3 regions of the Pseudoalteromonas distincta genome follow, and region 3 is predicted to be linked to each of the others. Evidence: predicted binding sites of a transcription regulator. Region 3 holds the regulator's gene; each other region holds the start of a gene.
What was found. Region 3 encodes FliA, which starts transcription of late flagellar genes. Its sites were predicted from a motif close to CTAAAGNTNNNNNNNNNNNNGCCGATA; they were not measured.
Positions count from the first base shown of each region.

Region 1 (4,885 bases), 1.8 Mb from region 3:
ATGACGTTCGTAAAGTATTTGGCAAATATCCAATACTTTTTGAGCTGGCATACCAAATGCTTTAGCAGCATCTATTTGCAGAGCAGATAAATTATAAGGTAATGGAGCACTTTGCTTTTTTTGTTTTTGGTCGAGTGAAGTAAGCTCAGCACTTTGCTTTGTAATACGTGAAGCAACATTTTCTGCAAGAGCTTTGTTAAGTATTCGACCTTCTTCATCTTGATGTGGCTCACATGCTTTGCTTGGAACCCACTTAGCTATGAATGGTTGATTATCTGGAGTAAGCAAATGCGCCAATACATCGTAAAAAGGCTTAGATACAAAATTCGCTATTTCGTTATCTCTATTAACAACAAGACCTAAAATAGGGGTTTGTACTCGCCCTACCGAAAGCACATTACCAAACCCTGCTTTTTGCCCAGCTAGTGTGTATGCACGTGTTAAATTCATACCAAATAGCCAATCAGCACGAGAGCGCGCTAAAGCAGATACACTTAACGGAATAAAATCTCGATTAGAACGCATTGCGCCCAATGATTTCTTTACCGCCGATAAGTTTAAATCACTAATGAGTAAACGTTGCGTACTTTGCTTTTTAGCCTGACTTATTTTAGCTTCTTCTATTACTTGGTCGACCAGAAGCTGGCCTTCACGGTCTGGATCGCCAGCGTGAATAAGTTGCGAGGCTTGTTTAATTAATTTTTTTAAAACAGTGAGCTGTTTGCGAGTTTTGGTTTTGGCTTTTAATTTCCACTGCTCAGGTATTATAGGCAAGTGATCAAACTGCCACTTTTTAAAGCGCTCATCATAATCATCGGGCTCTGCTTGTTCTAGTAAATGCCCTATACACCATGAGACACAATCTCCGTTGGCGACTTCTATATAGCCATCGTGTTTTTTATGTGGTTTTGGTAACGCATCAGCAATAGCGCGTCCAAGTGAAGGTTTTTCTGCAATGTAGAGTTTCATAGCTTGCTCACCACTGTTTATATAAACAGTAGTTTAGCACAGCTATTTTAAAGGAGGGGCTTTTTTATGATTATTACCAGTTACTGTCTTATTATTTTTAATTACAATATAAATTAGCGGAAGATAACACACCACTACGGTGAGCGTATTAATTAAAGGTAAAAGCGTTTTATACATTAACGTGCTATAAGATAAATCCCAAAGGTGGCGATCAACAACGCGAAAAAGTTGTAAAATTGGTGCCATTATAACAACCAACTGACCTAACACACATTGCCATAAATAAACTTTATCTTTTATCCCAAGATAGGCAATTAAAGCCATCCAAGCTATGTCATTAAACGCCCAGACAAGATATCTATATATATAAATATCTTTATCAAACTCTTTTAAAGAATCGTATATAAGTGCACCAAATAAGAAAAATACACCTGTGACACATACAAATCGTAATGCTAAAAAATCTTTACGCAAATAGAAAACAACAATAGCTGGGATTAAAAATAAAACCCAGCTAAGTTCAAGAAATGTAATTACCTTATCAACCCATAAAGGCATTGTTATTCTTTCGTCTTATCGTCATCTCCGCCAGTACCATTTCCAGGCATATCGCTATACTTATATTTTTTATTCACGGGCATTCCATTACATATGTTAAGGAAATGTACTGTAAGCTAAAATGATGAAATTGCCAAGATGCTTAGGCAATTAAGTACCCTAAATTAAAACAAAAAGTAGTGAGATATAATACCAAGCAATAGCTTAACGTACATCAATAGGCGCTGACTCTTTTGCTTTACCTTGTAATATAGATATTTCTACTCGGCGATTCCTGCGGCGATCTTCATTTGAATCGTTTGGAACAAGTGGACGGGTATCAGCCCGACCCACTACCATCATGCGGTTTTTATCAAACCCTTGCACCGTTTGCAGCTCGCTTGCGACTGCTACGGCACGCTTTGATGATAAGTCCCAGTTGTTAATATATAACTCATTCGATACCTGAAAATCATCTGTATGGCCAGATACAGTTATTTCGCCAGGTACATCTTTTAACAGTACACCAATATCTTGAATTATGGGTTTAAACTTAGGTTGTAAAAATGCACTACCCGAAGGAAATGAACCATTCTCTCTAATACGAATAATTATTTGCTGCCCTAAAGATTCAAGCTCAATTGCACCATCTATTATTTGCTTTTCAAGCTGCTGCGCGATTTTTTTAACGAGCTCGTTAGTTTGTTCCTGATCGGCCGCTGAAGTTGCTTGCTCTGACGATTGCTCTTGAGAAGTACTACGAGATTCGCCACCACGTTTGTCCCCGCGCTGTTCTTGCCTGCCGCCAGCTGAGCTTTCATCTCCAGCCTGAAACTCTAACATTTGTTGAGTCATTTCTACTGTTTGTTGTTGAATAGTTTCTATTGGAGTGGGTTCTGGTTTGCCTGGGGTAAACTCCATAGCAATAACCGAGGTACCTTTAGGGATATCTTTTACTTCAATTTTATTCTGCACACCAAAAGCAAACTTCATAGAGCCCGCAATTTGTTTAAACTTAAGTACATCCATTTCTGAAAACGCAAGCAAGAGTACAAAAAAGCACATTAACAGTGACATTAAATCGGCAAATGTTCCCATCCATGCTGGTAGGCCTGGTGGTGGGCATTTGCACTCTTGATCAGACATAATTACTCCTCGGTATCTACTTTGCGTTTAGATTCAGCTAAGTAATTTTTCAAAATACCTTCGATTACTTTTGGATTTTGGCCATCTTGTATACCTAAAATAGCATCTAAAATTAAACGCTGATTCATAGCCTCTTCGTCTTTACGCAGTTCAAGTTTTACCTGAATAGGAATTGCCACAACATTGGCTAAAAACGCACCATATAAAGTTGTTAAAAGCGCTACCGCCATTGCCGGGCCAATTGCTTTTGGGTCATCCATGTTAGATAACATTGCAACTAAGCCAATTAGAGTACCAATCATCCCCATTGCTGGTGCAATATCGGCTAATGACTTAAATAAGCCTGCGCCCATTTCATGTCGAGTAGTGGTTAAAGAGATGTCTTTTTGAAGTGTGGCGCGAACAACATCTGCGTCATGGCCATCAACAAGCATGTCGACGCCTTTGCGCATAAATGGATTTGGGATTTCAGCTTCTTCGAGTGCTAAAAACCCCCCTTTACGAGCTGAATCAGCAAGTTCTACTGCTTTTTCAATAAGTTCTTCTGGCGTTTCAATTTTAAACATAAACGCTTTAGCAACAACTTTACCTATACCCAAAAACTGCGACATGGTGAAATTTGATAAAACAATGAAAAGTGAACCACCAAATACAATTACACTAGAAGGAGCATCGGCAAACATAGCCATTTCACCGCTACTACTCATAAACATAGACATGACAATTAAGCCAATTGCGCCTAGGATCCCGATTATGGTTGCTAAATCCACATTTCCTCCAGAAGTTTCATGCTTAATGGCCTTATCATAAACTTTTATTATTAACTGCTTATCGGCAACATATTGAATTGCTTAAGCCATTTTTATAAATAAACATAAAAAGCAGCCTTTAGCACTATTTTAGATCAAGTTATAAGGGCTACCTAATTATCAATTGATTTATTAAACTAACAGACCGCTATTAAGGCTTTATTAATACACTTGAAATATAATTTAACGTTATAAAGGTAAAAAACCAATATCATCCTTTGACCTAGTTTAGCATTCCCCCTAAAATTGACCCCTAAATTTATTATGTAAGCTGAAATAAAGATGGCGACTAAAAAACCTGAAAACTTAAGTTTCGAACAAGCACTAGAAGAATTATCTACAATCGTTAGTGACATGGAACAAGGTGACTTATCGCTTGAGCAATCGTTAAAGCAATTTGAGCGTGGAATTGCATTAGCAAGTGCTTCATCAGGTAAATTACAGCAAGCAGAACAAAAAGTATCAATTTTGATGGGGAATGGCGAAAAGTCAGTTCTTACGAATTTTGATAATGATATGGAATAGCTGTGAGCATAAATAATTATATCGAACGTGCTCAAAAAGATGTAGTAGCGACCTTACAACAGCATTTTAAACAGCCTCTCGATACTGAAGAAACAGTCAAGAACGCCACCCAGTATGGATTATTTAATGGCGGTAAAAGATTACGTCCATTTTTAGTTTATGCCACAGGTAAAATGCTCGGTGCAAACCAGCAAGACTTACATGTACTTGCAGCTGCAATTGAGTGTATCCATAGCTATTCACTAGTTCATGATGATTTGCCCGCTATGGACGATGACGACTTACGCCGTGGCCGCCCTACTTGCCATATAGAATTTGGCGAGGCAAATGCAATTTTAGCTGGTGATGCCCTACAAACACTCGCCTTTGAGCTTATTGCGAATCACAAATTTACATGCTCGTCGCAAACACAAGTAAAAATGATTGCTACGCTTGCCAACGCATCAGGCCTTGAGGGCATGGTAGGCGGACAAGGTCTTGACATAGCAGCAACAGATAAAGTAATTACCGTACAAGAGCTTGAGCGAATACATAAGCTAAAAACCGGAGCTTTAATTAATTGTGCAATTACACTTGGTGCACTGTGCAGTGAAAAGGCAGATCAACAAACCTTAGAAAATTTAAGCATTTTTGGGTATGCTATAGGGCTGGCGTTTCAAGTACACGACGACATTTTAGATGTTGAAGGCGATACGGTTACTTTAGGTAAACCACAAGGCTCCGATATTGCCGCGAATAAAGCGACATATCCGGCGTTATTAGGTATGCTAGGCGCTAAAGAAAAGGCGCAAAATTTAATACAACAAGCCCATGAAGCGTTGGCAAATATAGATGCTGACACAACACTTCTTGCGTCGCTAGCAAATTACCTAATTGAGCGTGACCACTAATTTTTGCTC
Region 1 is NZ_CP040558.1:2,658,058-2,662,942, forward strand. It holds gene FFU37_RS11835 (DNA topoisomerase III) at 1-969, opposite strand, end outside; gene FFU37_RS11840 (hypothetical protein) at 1,012-1,527, opposite strand; gene FFU37_RS11845 (flagellar motor protein MotB) at 1,732-2,652, opposite strand; gene pomA (flagellar motor protein PomA) at 2,655-3,422, opposite strand; gene FFU37_RS11855 (exodeoxyribonuclease VII small subunit) at 3,744-3,986, shown strand; gene ispA ((2E,6E)-farnesyl diphosphate synthase) at 3,989-4,876, shown strand.
Region 1: a site for FliA is predicted at 3,482-3,508, ahead of pomA (flagellar motor protein PomA). Genes of this name have one in related genera too.

Region 2 (4,885 bases), 1.3 Mb from region 3:
TATATGGGCACGAACCCTTCTAAATAGTGTTTCTTTTACAATCGGCTTTTTAATAAAATCAACAGCTCCGGCTTCCCAACACTCTTCTTCTTCGTTTTCAAAGGATGTAACAAAAATAACTGGGATATCCTGTGTTTCAGTATTATTTTTTAATTTTAAACATGTATCAATACCACTCATTCCACCCATACTAATATCGAGTAGGACTATATCGGGTACATTTACATTACAAATTTCAATTGCTTCTTCACCACTTCCAGCTGTTGTCACATTAAAATGCTCAGATAATATTTTTTTCAATACGATTAAGCTTAATAACTGATCGTCAACTATAAGTACTTTAGAATTCTTTAAACTTAGTTTTAATTGATGGTCAGAGTAATTTATTGGCATAGTAAAAATGTTTTGTTTTTTTAATTAAAAACAGCCTATAGCATCACATTTTGTTATGCAAATGTTAATTAAGAGGGGTTCTACTTATTGGTTACTAATAAAAATACTTTTTAGTAAATCTTTACTGCATAAAAACAAAAAATGAGCCACTTGGACTCATTTTATAACTTTGAATACTTAATTTAGTTAAGTATTATTCGTCATCATCTAAATCTAATTGCTGACGTTGAGCAGGTCGAGCTAAAATCTCTACGTAGAAAGAGGTCAAACCTTGCTTTTCAATTTCGCCAATTTGGTTACTTAATTCAGCAACGTGCACAACTTGCGCATCTTCAGCTGTGTTACCAAACTTACAGTCAAATGCCCAATAGTCAGCATCTTCAGGTAGCGTTTTATTACGCTCTCTTTTCAAATATTTTTTCACTTCGTGCTTTGCAGCATCAACCATACGAGGGTATTTGATTTTCTCGTGATTTAGCGTGAATGTTTTCTTCATTACGTTCCTAATTACCTTGGTTTAATGATAATGGCATTTCATGTCATACCATTTGACGCCATTATAGCAATTGCATTTAATTTTTGGATGCTTTTTTTTCATTAAATCAATTATTAGCAAATATATAAAGCAGACCCGTTATAAAGCATATATTAACTGATGATTATTACAATCATATATCACACCGCAATAAGCTGAAGTGGTTGATGTATTGCATCATTATTAAGGCTGTCGTAAAAAGCAGCTGCATCTATAGGAGGATTAGCAAGTTGTGTTTGTTCGCTTTTAATTCTTCTTCTGACAGCAAGCTCACAGTTATCTATTATATTAAGTGGAATATGCTTATCATCATTTCTAATCGCAAGTGGTTCAGGGCTTAAGCATTGCCTTAACTTAATACTTGTCATACCACAGCGCTCCCCTTCTTGAGATATTAATGAGGCATTAAACTGTCCAACCAACATATTGTATTCATCAGGGGCTAAAAGTTGCTTTGGACCTGCGCCAAATTGCTTTCTTAATGCCTCTTCTTCTATAACTAAATTATCTATTTCAGTTTTTGGTAAATGAAATTGGCTAAAGTCGAGTGCGTCATGTGACAGCATCGCTAATAATAGAGAAAATTCGCCACGGCGATTTTCATGCACACTATTATTGAGCCTACTGTTTAACTGACTCTCTGTGATTAACAAATCATCTATTTGCATAGTCTTTAGTCGATTGTGGTAACTGATAGATATTTATCGGCTTTATTTCAATTTTCTTTAGCTTTTTTCTTTACTTAAATACGCAATTTGCTATTATCAGCGCCGTTGCATTGGAGGGGTTCCCGAGCGGCCAAAGGGATCAGACTGTAAATCTGACGGCTCAGCCTTCGCTGGTTCGAATCCAGCTCCCTCCACCACTTTTCTTACCGCTAAGTTAAGTGGGGCCAAATGCAATAAAATTAGTGTGGAGGGGTTCCCGAGCGGCCAAAGGGATCAGACTGTAAATCTGACGGCTCAGCCTTCGCTGGTTCGAATCCAGCTCCCTCCACCACTTCTCTACTATTCCTATATTCCTATATTCCTATATTCCTATATTCCTATATTCCTATATTCCTATATTCCTATATTCCTATATTCCTATATTCAGGTAACTTCAAAATACCCATTGTAAACTCATACTGTTTTTCTTTAGCCATGTTGATGATGCTTTATAATTAGGAAAAAAACGATCAACGTGTTGCCAAAAAGCTTTGCTGTGGTTTAAGTGACGTAAATGCGCTAACTCGTGGACAATCACATAATCAATAGCATGATAAGGCGCTCCGATTAAATGCAAATTAAATGTTAGCTCTCGCTTACTATTACAACTTCCCCACTTTCGCTTATAAATAGCTACTTTTAGACTCGTAGGTAATTCTTCATCCATTTGTGCGCAGAAGTACGCTAAACGCATTTCTATATATGCAGTTAGTTGCTCTTTTAAATATTCTTCAAGAAGTTGCTGATATTTTTGCGAAGTATTTTTAACGCGCGAAGAGTGTGTAATAAGCAAGCTGTCGTTACAGTTTAGTGCTTCGGACTTAGTACCTTGCTTAAATTCTATGTTTACAATGCTATCAAAGATTAAAATTTGTTTGTCTTTGAACGGGTTCTGTCTGCTATCAGCAATATTGTGCTGTTTAGTTAATTGAGCATTTACCCACACCTGCTTGTCAAAAAGCCATTCTTGGATGTGTTTATTACTAACAAACTGAGGGGCATATACAGTCACCTTCTTGTTATGTACTTTAATGGCAACCGTTTTACGTTTTATACTTTTCTTTAACTGATATTCAAACACTTTCATACTCATTAATGATATTGCTACGAGAAAATTCACCAGCAACTAATAAAACCAAATAAGGTGTACTTTTCGCTTAGTTAAGCCAATTCATTAGTTTTCTTAAGGTTACTCGATAGAAACTTAAATATGACCATATAAATCTAACTTAGTCCTGTGACAGGCAATACATTAGAATAAAAAACACCAACTAAAAAACTAATCCCTGATAAATAAAAGAAAACTAAAAGTAATAAATTCGTTATTTTATTCACTTCATTGAATTAACGGTTTATTTATTAATTAATTAGATTAAACTTAATAAATAAAGATTATATTTTGAGCCATTATGTTATCAGCTTTTTTTATCACAGACCAAGATCCTAGCTTAATCATTAATGGCGTTTACGATCCTCTATTAGTTTCAATGTCATTGCTAATTGCTATTTTTGCAGCCTTTTTCACCATTAGACTTATAGATCTCGCAAAAGAAACTCAATTTCCTAGCTACCAACGTTTAGCAAATGTGACCGCTGCTACTGTTTTTTCGGCTGGTATTTGGAGTATGCACTTTATTGGTATGCTTGCCTTTTCACTGTGTACTAATATTGATTATGATCCAACAATCACTCTCCTTTCTTTTATACCAGCATTTATTGCATGTCAGTACGCTGTATCAATGCTAGTAAATAGTAAAGGGAATCTAAAAGTATTGTCGATTTGCTCCGTGTTACTAGGAGCCGGCATTGGCACTATGCATTATAGCGGCATGGCTGCAATGGATCTTGCTCCTTTACTTAGATATGATCCATTGATATTTGCGTTATCAATCATTGTTGCTGTAGCCCTCTCCTTTATAGCCCTTTACAGTCGCTTTAATCTTGAGCGTTTTTTACCCTCTTTATCACCTCTTCAAAATAACTCAATTAGCGCTGTTATTTTAGGGTGTGCTGTTGCTGGTATGCACTATATGGGTATGGCCGCTACACGTTTTGTAGCTACATCGCCACTAATCTATGATGATGCTAACGCAACCGCAGGACTAACTTTTATCGCCATTGCAGTCGCCACAGCAACTATCGCGATTACAAGCGTGGTTGGTGTAATAAATGGTATGGTTCGCTATCGCATGCTACTTGAGGATAAGTCGGCAAAAGAATCCCGTCTAAATGCTATTTTAGGCACCGCTATAGATGGCATTGTTACCATTGACCATACTGGTATTATTTTAAGTTTTAATGAAGCCGCAAGTAAAATTTTTGGCTGGCAAGAAAACCAAGTTCAAGGCAAAAACGTAAAAATGCTAATGGACGATAACATTGCCAAGCACCACGACGAATACCTCTTAAATGCTCACAATGTTGATCTAGGTAAAATAATAGGCATAAACCGTGATGTATATGCAAAACACATGAACGGACATGTTTTTCCTATTCGCTTAGGTATAGGCGAAGTAAATCAGCCGGGCCATAACCCTTTATATGTTGGCTTTATCACCGACTTGACCGAACAACGCGCTTTGCAGCAAAGTTTAGAAGAGAAAGAACAAAAATACCGCTCTCTTATCGATAACATGCCCGGAGTCGCGTTTAGATGCAAGTTTGATGACAACTGGACTATGTTATTTATTAGTCCAAATATAATTGAGCTTACAGGGTATAACCCAAATGAGTTTACAGAGCATTGTATCGAGTTTAATGACTTGGTCTTGAAATCAGATCAAAAACAAATAGTTGATGAAGTCACTAAAGCTGTTGATGCAAAGTCTCAATATTCTATTGAATACCGAATTAGACATAGAAACGGCAAAATTTTGTGGTTGTTAGATAAAGGGAGTATCGACTTTGATGCTCAAGGCAACCCAAAGTGGATTGATGGTGTTTTAGTCGATATTACTGAACGCAAAGAATATGAAGAAAAACTAGAGCAAGCTAAATTTAAAGCTGAAGAAGCTGCTCATGCAAAGCAATCTTTTATGGCTAATATGAGCCATGAAATACGCACCCCAATGAATTCTATAATAGGTTTTAGCGATCTATTAATGGATACCCCACTTGATCAAGAACAACAAAAGCACTTGGTTACCGTAAATAATGCAGCGCGTTCATTGCTAAGATTGTTAAATGAAATTCTTGACTCTGCAAAACTAGAACGCGGTAAGCTCACCATTGAGCCAGTCCACTTTAGCTT
Region 2 is NZ_CP040558.1:2,073,775-2,078,659, forward strand. It holds gene FFU37_RS09135 (GGDEF domain-containing response regulator) at 1-393, opposite strand, end outside; gene FFU37_RS09140 (DUF6172 family protein) at 587-889, opposite strand; gene FFU37_RS09145 (VC2046/SO_2500 family protein) at 1,069-1,596, opposite strand; tRNA gene FFU37_RS09150 (tRNA-Tyr) at 1,709-1,793, shown strand; tRNA gene FFU37_RS09155 (tRNA-Tyr) at 1,843-1,927, shown strand; gene FFU37_RS09160 (M48 family metallopeptidase) at 2,030-2,728, opposite strand; gene FFU37_RS09165 (MHYT domain-containing protein) at 3,045-4,885, shown strand, end outside.
Region 2: a site for FliA is predicted at 1,631-1,657, ahead of FFU37_RS09145 (VC2046/SO_2500 family protein). Genes of this name have one in related genera too.

Region 3 (4,885 bases):
AAATTCGTCTTCAGTGATTTCATCTATTTCAGCATCGCTAACCGAAGGCGCTCCGCTAAATAGTTCATCAAATGCAAACGGATCTTCATCATCAGCTACCGGTGTATCCACCACTTCATTATGAGGTTGTTCAACCTCTGTTTGTGAAGAGGCTTCGGCTTCTGTTGGAGGTAGACCTAAGATATGAAGAGTATGAAGTAATTCAGGATCTGCAGGTTCAGGCTTATCTCTGTTTTGGATAGTCGCAAACATCTCATTAATGGTGTCTAGTGCTTGTAAAATAACATCCATTAATTCTGAGTTGACTGTTCGCACGCCTTGACGTAGTAAATCAAATACGTTTTCAGCACCGTGACAAGCATCTACAAGTTCTGTCATAGCTAAAAAGCCTGCACCACCTTTTACAGTATGAAAACCTCTAAATATAGCGTTTAGTAACTCGGTATCTTCTGGATTATTTTCCAGCTCAACTAACTGTTCAGATAAAAGCTCTAGGATTTCTCCAGCCTCTACAAGAAAGTCTTGTAAAATATCTTCATCGACTTCAAACATGCAGTTACTCTCCTCTTAGAAGCCCAAACTTGATAAAAGATCATCAACTTCATCTTGATCAGATACAACATCATTACGCGATTCTTTATCAATAATAGGGCCTTCAGGACCTGCTAAAGTTTGTGTGGCAACTGGTTCTTTTATTTTCTGTTGTTCTACTTTATTCGCGGTGCTGTTACTGTCGTCTTGTTCAGCAAACGCAGTTAAAAGATGCAGTAAACTTTCTTCTACTTCCCTAACAAGTTCGATAACACGGCGAATAACTTGACCTGTTAAGTCTTGATAGTCTTGAGCCATTAATACATTTGTCATTAAGTTTTGAAGCTCATCAGTCTTATGGTGAGAGTTGTTCATAAACTTATCGATGCTATGGCAAAGTTGCTTAAACTCACCAAGCTCAATCTCGCGGCTCATTAAACGATCCCATGTCGGTTTAATATGAGATATTTCGTCCGCTAACTGTTGGGCTATAGGTAAACTGGCCTCCACTGCATCCATTGTTTTATTAGCCGCATTTTCTGTCATTTCTATAACATAATTAAGCCGCTTTTTAGCATCTGGAATCGCATCTGTAGTTATGTCACTTAAGCGAGTATCAAGCTCAAAACTTTTAAGAGCTTCGTGCAGTTGACGAGTCAACTTTCCAACTTCAGCAAATAATTCAGACTGCTCTTTAGATGCAGCCTCTAAAATCAACTGATTTGCTTTATCTTGCTCATCATTTTCTAAAAAAACAACGAGCTGACGAGCTTGTTCTAACGTTATTTGAGGCGCAGCTGGTGCTGGCATAAGCCTCTCCCCCATCATTAGCCTAAGCGTTCAAATACTTTTTCTAATTTAGTTTTTAATGTTCCAGCCGTAAATGGCTTAACAATATAACCATTCACGCCAGCTTGCGCTGCAGCTATTATTTGTTCTTTTTTAGCTTCTGCCGTTACCATTAATACAGGGATATGTTTTAACTTCTCGTCTGCACGTATTGCTCTTAAAAGATCAATACCCTGCATTCCAGGCATATTCCAATCCGTAACTACAAAATCAAACACTTGATTTTGCAACATAGGCAAAGCTGTAGACCCATCATCAGCTTCTTGAACGTTAGTGAAACCTAAGTCACGTAACAGGTTTTTTATAATGCGTCTCATCGTTGAAAAATCATCAACTACAAGAATTTTCATGTTTTTATCCAAAACATCCCCCAGTGAGGTATTAACCTTTGTTTACTTACTACTAATTTATCCAGTCATTGATTTTAGCTTTAAGCTTAATCATCGCCTGACCATGTATCTGACTTACACGCGATTCACTTACATCGAGTATATGTCCTATTTCTTTTAAATTCATTTCATCGTTATAGTACAAAGAAAGCACCATTGCATCACGCTCTGGTAATGACTTAATTGCACTTAGCAAAGACTCATTAAACCTATCATTTTTAACATTATTAAAAGGTTTATCTTGTGCTAAATCTTGGCCTACGGGAGTAATAACATCCTCATCTACACCAAGGTCTTCAATGCCTAATATTTTACTCGTATTCGCATCATTTAAAATATGATGGTACTCATTGAGCGAAATTTCAAGTTTTTCAGCAACTTCTATATCCGTTGGTTCGCGATTCAGACTACTTTCGAGCTCAGTAATTGCTTCTGCAACTTGCCTGTTTTTACGGTGAACTGAACGAGGAGCCCAATCACCACGGCGCATTTCATCAAGCATAGCACCGCGAATACGAATACCGGCAAAAGTTTCAAAGCTTGCGCCTTTTGTTGCATCAAAGTTTTTCGAAGCTTCTATTAAACCTATCATTCCTGATTGAATTAAATCATCAAGTTGAACGCTAGGTGGTAATCGAGCAATCAGATGACATGCCACTTTTTTAACAAGTGATGCATGCTTCTCAACAATCACATTTAAATTTTGTGTTGATTGATATCCCATAGCTCTATTCACCAGTGTTGTCATAATTAACCGTTTACTAGTTTCTCAATGAAAAACTCTAAATGCCCAGATGGTTGGTTGGGTATTGGCCATTTAACTGCTTTTGTTGCCAGCGTTTTAAACGCAAGAGCGGCTGGCGAATTTGGAAAGAGCTCTACTATTACTTTTTGACGACGTGTTGCTTTGCGCATATTTTCATCATAAGGAACCGTTGCTACTAGCTCCATTGATACATCTAAAAAGCGGTCGGTAACTTTAGATAGCTTTGCAAACAATTCAGTGCCTTCACGCATACTGCGCACCATATTGGCAACAATTTTAAATTTATAAACGCCGTGCTCACGACTTAATACTTTAATAAGTGCGTAAGCGTCGGTGATTGATGTCGGCTCATCGCATACAACAACCATTACATCTTGCGCTGCACGCGAGAAGCTCAGTACCATGTCTGAAATACCAGCAGCTGTATCTACAATTAAAATATCAAATTCGGTATTCAATTCGCTAAACGCACGAATTAGCCCAGCATGCTCAGATGGTGATAATTCAACCATACTTTGCGAACCCGATGTAGCGGGTACAATTTTAATTCCTGCAGGGCCTTCAACTAAAATTTCATCAAGCTCACATTCACCAGACAAGACATGTGACAAGTTACGCTCTACACGTAAACCAAGCATCACATCACAGTTTGCTAAACCCAAGTCAGCATCCAGCACTAATACTCGATTACCTTGCTGCCCAAGTGCAATAGCTGTATTTAGAGAAACATTTGTTTTCCCTACTCCACCTTTACCACCGGTTACAGCGATAACTTTTACGCCGTTGTTATTGTTTTGACTCATTTTGCGCAGGCCGCTTGCTTGATCTAATACTGTGTTAATCATACATCCCTACTGTGCTTGGCGCCACTGCTTGGTGCCTTGAATGTTGTGCTTTTGTTCTTTTTAAATATAATTGCTCAGCCTTTTTAACTAGTTTCTCAGCATTTGCAACACGAATATCCTCTGGTACTCGTTGACCATTAGTAAGATACCCTATTGGAAGGCGATTTTGAATCGCAATACTAATAATCTCACCCAAACTTAATGATTCGTCTAACTTAGTGAAAATACAGCCACTTAACTGTACTTTTTTAAAGTGGCGTACAGTTTCTTGCAATACATTAATTTGTGCTGTCGCACTAAGTACTAAGTAGCTGCGAATATCTACACGTTGGTTACGCATTAACGTGTTTAATTGCTCAGTTAAACGTAAATCTCGCTGGCTCATACCTGCTGTGTCAATTAATACTAGACGTTTATTTCGTAAATGATATAAAACTTCAGCTAATTCATTAGCATCTTTAACTTGCTTAACACCACAACCAATAATACGACCATATGTTGCAAGTTGTTCATAAGCACCAATTCTGTATGTATCAGTGGTTATTAACGCCACTTTATCGGCACCATATTTTTGTGCGCCTAGAGCTGCAAGCTTAGCAACAGTCGTTGTTTTACCCACACCTGTTGGACCCACTAACGCATATACACCACCTTGGCGAAGTATTTCATTATTGGTTGTTTGCATTTGATCTTCGACCATAGTTAACAATGCTTTCCAACCTTGCTTACGAGACACATCATCAGGTACAAAACATGCCATTTGCTGTGCTACTTCTTTATCAATACCCATACCGACTAAACGGTCAACCATACAAGCGCGTGTTGGATCGCGACGCGCCATATCTTGTTGCATCAAGCCTGATACTTGATGCTCAAGTAATTGACGAATTGCGTTCATTTCTTCACGCATTGTTGTCATTTCTTCGCTTTCATTATTAGGTGCTTGTTGGCGAGTGGTTACTGGGCTATCTAAATCATCAAAGTCGCGGTCTAAATCATCAAAACCTAAGCTATCCGCTTGAGTTTGTGGACGAACTGGCGCAGCAGCTTCAGGAGCAAACATATTTTTAGTACGCTGCCCCATATCAGGTTCTTGATAGTTATCAGTAGTATCAATACCCGATTGTGAAAACATCGATGCAAGCTCAGGAGAACGAGGACGCGGTGATTGACGCTCTAATAATGCTTGTAGGCTGTCAGCAACTTTTGCTTGAGGCTCAGGCTTGGCACGCTGTGGCTCTGGTTTTACAAAGTTATGCATGCTTTGTTGTGGCGCCTGAGTACGCGGCTCTGCAGGGCGTTGTGGTTGCGCTGCTACTTTAGGGGCTGCTTTGTCATAATCAACTGCCGCTACAATTTCTACACCGTTAGCCAGTTTTTTATTTGACATAATAACCGCATCAACACCTAACTCATCTTTAACTTCTTTAAGTGCTGTGCGCATATCTTTAGCAAAAAAACGTTTAATTTTCATGATTCAACCCCTGTTAAAATCTTATTGTTGG
Region 3 is NZ_CP040558.1:754,965-759,849, reverse strand. It holds gene FFU37_RS03300 (chemotaxis protein CheA) at 1-552, opposite strand, end outside; gene FFU37_RS03295 (protein phosphatase CheZ) at 568-1,341, opposite strand; gene cheY (chemotaxis response regulator CheY) at 1,359-1,742, opposite strand; gene FFU37_RS03285 (RNA polymerase sigma factor FliA) at 1,783-2,493, opposite strand; gene FFU37_RS03280 (MinD/ParA family ATP-binding protein) at 2,520-3,380, opposite strand; gene flhF (flagellar biosynthesis GTPase FlhF) at 3,373-4,854, opposite strand; gene flhA (flagellar biosynthesis protein FlhA) at 4,876-4,885, opposite strand, start outside.